2 regions of the Dorea sp. BIOML-A1 genome follow, and region 1 is predicted to be linked to the other one. Evidence: predicted binding sites of a transcription regulator. Region 1 holds the regulator's gene; the other holds the start of a gene.
What was found. Region 1 encodes Rex, which represses fermentation and respiration genes when NADH is low (regulators of the CRP and FNR family bind a similar motif). Its sites were predicted from a motif close to ATTGTTAANTANTTAACAAT; they were not measured.

Region 1 (3,434 bases):
CCCAGATATAATCCTTGGGTTCCAGAAGCTTTGCAATCTGAACGGCACCATGTCCATAACCATCCATCTTGATGACTGCCATCATCTGTGTATCTTTCTGAATATTTTTCTTCATCATCTCTATATTATATTCAACCGCATCTAAATCGACTCTGGCTAAAACTCTTGTATAATGTTTCACTGCTATTCATCCTCCAGTTTCATTAATGCTTTACTGATATATTCTATCAGATCTCTTGCCATTACACTATATACGCCTTTTTCAAATTTTGCAAGGTCACCGGCCAAACCATGTACATATGTACCTAATCTGGCTGCTTTTTTCGTATCTTTTTCCTGCACCATAAAGCCTGCGATCACACCGGCCAGCACATCTCCCGAACCGGCTTTTGCCATCGCACTGTTCCCGGTAAGATTCAGGCAGATTTCATTTGCCTTATCTGCGATCAGTGTTCTGGAATCTTTTAATACACAGGTTACCTGATATCCGTCAGCGAATTTCTTCAGGATCTGTATCCGGTCTTCTCTAAGATCTTCCACAGGGATGCCTGTAAGTCTAGACATCTCTTTCATATGCGGCGTAAATATGAACTTCCGGTCTGCCAGCCGATCAAGAAGATCTTTGTTATCTGACAGAAGATTTAACCCGTCTGCATCGATCAGGCATGGAACATCCACGTACTCTATAACCGTCCGCAATAACTTCTCCGATGTTGTACTTCTTCCAATGCCGGAACCAATACACACACCGTCTGCCCACTTAAGAAGCTTTAGTACTTCTTCTTTATTAAATTCATCATAAGCCGTTATGATTGCTTCCGGCAGAAGTGTCTGCAATATCTCGCGGTTGTCCTTTGGTGTATAGATTCTGACAAGCCCGGCTCCTGTCATATAAGCCGCATGAGCATTCAAATATGCTGCACCTGCCATACCCTTACTTCCAGCGATCACAAGAAGCCTTCCATAACTTCCCTTATTAGAATCTTCCGGTCTTTCCGGAAGCATTCTACGATATTCTTCTCTTCCAAAAGAATGGATCACATCTGCATCCTGTAATAACGGCTCATGCGAAATGCCAATCTCTGCTACTGTCACTCTTCCTGCATATGCTCTGCCCTGCGCCAGCTCAAGGCCGATCTTTTTCACCTCGAATGTCACTGTATCATCTGCGTGGAATGCACAACCAAGCACACATCCCGTAGAGGCTGAAAGTCCTGATGGGATATCTACTGCAAATTTTGTACCCTGCATCTGATTCATACGTTCAATCACCTGACGATATGTACCTTCAATCTTACGGCTCAGTCCGACTCCGAACACGGCGTCTATCACTATGCTGTAGCTGTTATCCTGCGGGATATCTTCCGTGATCTTACCACCACATTCTTTAAGACGTCTTATCTGTTCCCGTGTCTCCGGTGTACAATGCTCTGGATTGCCGACCAGATAAGTATCCACAGAACACCCCATATTCTTCAAGATCCTGGCGATGGCAAATCCATCTCCACCATTATTCCCTGATCCACATACCACACAGACAGAAGAAAGATCCAGATTCTCACTTTGCATCGTCTGTACACAGGCATTTGCTGCACGCTCCATTAATTCCAGTGATGCAATGCCCAGTTCCTGAATCGTGTACTGATCGGCAGCCTTCATCTGCGCAGCATTAACCAGAAGTTTCATATATTCATTCATCTCCCATCAGATATATCTCTGCAACAAAAGAACGTGTAAAAATATGTCCGTATTCCAGACTACTCCTACACGCTTTCTTGTATTATAGTTTATTTATGGTCCTCTTTGTAACGACTGATATTGTATGACAACTGCATCAGACTTTCTGACAGATGCACATTCTCAACAACAACATTATCCGGAAGGTTCAAATCTGTATGTGCAAAGTTCCAGATCGCACGTACTCCGTTCTCAACCAGCATATTCGCAACTTCAATTGCTTTCTCTTTCGGAATCGTCAGAACTGCAATATCAATCTCATTATTCTGAACGAACGTTTTAAGATCATCCATCATACGGATCGGAACTCCACGGATGGATACTCCCTGAAGTCTTGGATTCACATCAAAGATTCCTTTCAGAATGAATCCACGGTTCTCGAAGGCTGCATAATTAGCCAGTGCCTGCCCAAGATTACCTGCACCAATGATAATAATATTGTGGTCTTCTTCCAATCCTAATATCTTTCCAATCTCTGTGTATAAATACTTAACATTATAACCGTATCCCTGTTGTCCGAATCCTCCGAAATTATTAAGATCCTGACGGATCTGGGATGCTGTTACTTTCATCCGCTTACTCAGATCGTTCGAAGAAATCCGCTCTACACCATTTTCCAACAGTTCGCCCAAATATCTGTAATACCTCGGCAATCTTCTTATGACCGCACGAGAAATCTCTCTTTCTTCCAATGTTTTCACCCTTCCAATCATAGTCTAAAATAATTATATAAAATTGAAAGATTATTGTCAAACTATTGTTGAATTTTATGCAATTTCCGTTATAATAAAGTAGCATGTGTAAATGCATTTTGAGAATACCAACGTATCAATTATCCATAACTCAGGAGGAAATATATGATATTAGCATGTCACGGGATCCAGAAATCTTTCGGTGAACACCTCATCGTCAGAGATGGATCCTTCCATATAGAAGATCACGAAAAAGCAGCTCTTGTCGGACCGAACGGTGCCGGTAAGTCCACTCTGCTCAAAATGATTGTAGGCGAATCAGCCCCGGATGACGGCAACGTCATCCTGACAAAAGGTAAGACACTTGGCTATCTTGCCCAGCATCAAGAGATGCAAAGCGGTAATACGATCTATGAAGAAGTCCGCACCGCAAAGGCCGATATAATCGCTATGGAGCGCCGTATCCGCGAGATCGAGATGGAACTTAAGCATCTCTCCGGCGACGCCCTGAACGACCGTCTGGAAACTTACAACCGCCTTACGGCCGCTTTCGAACGTGAGAACGGCTATTCTTGCGAAAGTGAGATCACCGGTGTGTTAAAGGGACTTGGATTTACGGAAAATGATTTCACCAAACCCGTCGACACTCTCTCCGGAGGACAGAAAACCCGTGTATCTCTCGGCAAGCTTCTGTTAACGAAACCAGACATTTTGCTTCTTGATGAGCCAACCAACCATCTGGATCTGAATTCAATTGCATGGCTTGAATCCTATCTTCTAAACTATCAGGGAGCTGTGCTGATCGTGTCTCATGACCGTTATTTTTTGAACAAAGTTGTCACTAAAGTTCTTGAAATCGAGCTTGGAGAACTTCGTACTTATATGGGAAATTACAGCGACTATGCAGCAAAGAAGCAGCAGCTTCGCGACATACGCCTGAAGGAATATCTTAACCAGCAGCAGGAAATCAAGCATCAGGAAGCGGTTATCGAAAAGCTTCGTTCT
Region 2 (3,434 bases), on a different contig from region 1:
ACCGGCAGCCAAGGCAGAACTGACTTTAAAAGAGGCCATCGAAAAAGGTCTGAAAGAAGAAGCACATCATGCAACAGGAGAACTGTTAAAGAAACAGGCACCGCTGGAGATCATCAATGAACATCTGATCCCAGCACTGGATACGGTAGGAAAAGGATTTGAAAAGGGAACTGTCTTCCTGCCGCAGCTTCTGATGAGTGCCGATGCGGCAAAGATCGCATTTGCAGTGATCAAGGATGTACTCGCACAGGAAGGCGGGGAAGTCCAGGCGAAGAATAAGGTCATTCTCGCAACGGTAAAAGGAGATATTCACGATATTGGTAAGAACATTGTAAAAGTCCTTCTGGAGAATTACAGTTTTGATGTGATCGATCTGGGGAAAGATGTACCACCGGAGGTGATCGTAGATACTGCAGTGGAGCAGGATATCCGGCTGGTAGGTCTAAGCGCGCTTATGACGACAACGGTTGTAAGCATGGAAGAGACCATCAAGTTATTGAGAGAACGTAAACCTGAATGTAAAGTCATGGTAGGGGGAGCTGTGCTGAATCAGGATTATGCAGATATGATCGGGGCAGATTTTTACGGCAAAGATGCAATGCAGTCCGTATATTATGCACAGAGAGTATTTGAAGAAGAGTAATCAGTGAGCAAAGAATTTCATAAAAATATACAGCAGACAAAAAGGAGACAGAAAAAATGGGATTAATATTACCAGAACATTATGACCCTCGCTTAAGCGTAAGAGAGACACAGGAAGCAATCAAGTACATTCGTGACACGTTCCAGAAGGAATTCGGAAAAGAGATGAATCTGGAGAGAATCTCTGCACCGTTATTCGTAGAAAAAAGCAGTGGTCTGAACGATGACCTGAACGGTGTGGAAAGACCGGTACAGTTTGATATCGCAGGCGTTCCGGGAGAGACAATAGAAGTTGTACATTCCCTTGCAAAATGGAAACGTATGGCATTATACAAATATGGATTCCAGCCGGGTGAGGGACTTTATACAAATATGAATGCGATCCGCAGAGATGAAGAACTTGACAACTTACATTCCTGCTACGTGGATCAGTGGGACTGGGAAAAAGTGATCAAAAAAGAAGAACGTACCGTTGAGACACTGGAAGCTACCGTACGCAATATCTTCAAGATCATCAAACATATGGAACATGAAGTATGGTACAAATATCCACAGGCAGTAAAGAAACTTCCGGAGGACATCTATTTCATCACTTCCCAGGAACTGGAAGATATGTATCCGGATAAGACTCCGAAGGAAAGAGAAAACCTGATCACAAAAGAACACGGCTGTGTATTCCTGATGAAGATCGGTGACAAACTCGCAAGCGGCGAACCGCACGACGGACGTGCACCGGACTACGATGACTGGCAGTTAAACGGAGATATCCTGTTCTGGTTCGAGACACTGAACTGTGCACTTGAGATCTCCAGCATGGGTATCCGTGTAGATGAAAAAGCGCTGGAAGAGCAGCTTGTAAAAGCCGGCTGCGAAGAGAGAAAGAATCTTCCATATCACAAAATGCTGTTAAACGGCGAACTTCCGTACACCATCGGAGGTGGTATCGGACAGTCCAGACTGTGCATGCTGCTTCTCGACCGCGCACATGTCGGTGAAGTACAGGCAAGTTTGTGGCCGGAGCAGATGCGGAAAACCTGCAAAGAACACAATATGATTCTGCTTTAAATTGATTTTCAAAATTAGTTGATAACATTTTCTCAAGTGTCTATAATAGAACTATAGACTGTTATAAAAATGACAAAGGAAAAACAGGAGGAACTCCAACTATGATGAGAGGCATTAACACAACCGTAAGACGGTTGAGAAGAAAAGTTTTTGAAGAAGTTGCAGCACTTGGCTTCAAAGCAGATGCAGATACTCTGTGCGATGATATGGAAGCAATCCCATATGCACTGGTGAATGATGAGACAGAGCAGTACCGTGACAGTGTTTACCGCGCAAGAGCAGTTGTACGAGAACAGGTAAGACTTGCAATGGGACTTTCACTCCGGCCGGAAGACAAACCGGTACATCTGACAGCGGGGGTGGAAGCAAGTAACATATCAGATAAGTATTATGAACCGCCGCTTATGCAGGTGATTCCATCCGCATGCATGAGATGCGAAGCGAAAGGATATGAGGTCAGCAACATGTGCAAAGGATGTCTGGCACATCCTTGTATGGAAGTCTGTCCGAAGGGTGCGATTTCCATGGTAAACGGCAAATCCCATATTGATCAGGAAAAATGTATCAAATGTGGAAAGTGCAAGAGTGTCTGCCCATATGATGCAATTTCCAAAAAAGAGCGTCCGTGTGCAAAAGCATGCGGTGTAAATGCAATTGAATCGGATAAAATGGGACGCGCCTATGTCAATCCGGACAAATGCGTATCCTGTGGTATGTGTATGGTAAGCTGTCCGTTTGGAGCAATTTCAGACAAATCCCAGATCTTCCAGCTTGCAAGAGCATTGTCGGAAGGCGAGCAGATTATTGCTGAGATCGCACCGGCATTTACCGGACAGTTCGGAGATAATATCAATGCGAGAAACTTAAAAGCAGCACTGGAAGAAATTGGATTTTCACAGGTGTATGAAGTGGCGCTTGGTGCAGATATCGGAGCTGTTGCGGAGGCACATCATTATGTAGAGAAGGTTGCGACAGGAGAATTACCGTTCCTTTTGACATCCTGCTGTCCGTCATGGGCAATGCTGGCAAAGAAATATTTTCCGGATATGATCGATGAAGTGTCTCAGGAACTGACTCCTATGGTCGCTACTGCACGTACGATCAAGAAAGAACATCCGAATGCTAAAGTAGTATTCATCGGACCATGTGCGGCCAAGAAACTGGAAGCGATGCGCAGAACCGTAAGAAGTGATGTTGATTTTGTAGTGACATTTGAAGAACTGCAGGGAATGTTTGATGCGAAAGGAATCGACCTTTCCGAATATGAGGCAGAGTCTTCCTTCCACAATGCAACAGGTGCGGGACGCGGCTATGCGGTTGCAGGCGGCGTGGCATCTGCAATTGAAAAATGTGTAAATGAGTACTATCCGGGTGTGGAAGTAAAGATTGAGCATGCAGAAGGTCTTGCGGATTGTAAGAAGATTCTTTCTATGGCGAAGATCGGAAGAATGAACGGATGTCTGATCGAAGGAATGGGCTGTCCGGGCGGATGTGTAGCCGGTGCGGGAACGAACATCCCGGTGCCAAAAGCACAGAAGAAAGTGAAAGAATTTGTAAAAGCATCCAGCAAGCAGCTTCCGCCAAAAGAACTCGGTGAAATCGAGCTGAAATAAGTAAAAAAGAGACCAAAAAAGAGACAGGCGTAAAGATTGACAAAACGCCTGTCTCTCTTTATAATTAAAAGTTAGTATTGATAAAAATATTTATACTGATTAGATACATGAATG

Region 2: a site for Rex is predicted at 1,765-1,784, ahead of GT508_RS02530 (4Fe-4S dicluster domain-containing protein). Genes of this name have one in related genera too.

What each region holds. Positions count from the first base shown of each region.
Region 1 covers NZ_WWSA01000005.1:14,018-17,451, reverse strand. Annotated here, with positions in the region: gene alr (alanine racemase) at 1-181, opposite strand, end outside; gene GT508_RS03410 (NAD(P)H-hydrate dehydratase) at 184-1,686, opposite strand; gene GT508_RS03405 (redox-sensing transcriptional repressor Rex) at 1,788-2,429, opposite strand; gene abc-f (ribosomal protection-like ABC-F family protein) at 2,595-3,434, shown strand, end outside.
Region 2 covers NZ_WWSA01000004.1:73,021-76,454, forward strand. Annotated here, with positions in the region: gene GT508_RS02520 (homocysteine S-methyltransferase family protein) at 1-643, shown strand, start outside; gene asnA (aspartate--ammonia ligase) at 700-1,707, shown strand; gene GT508_RS02530 (4Fe-4S dicluster domain-containing protein) at 1,809-3,320, shown strand.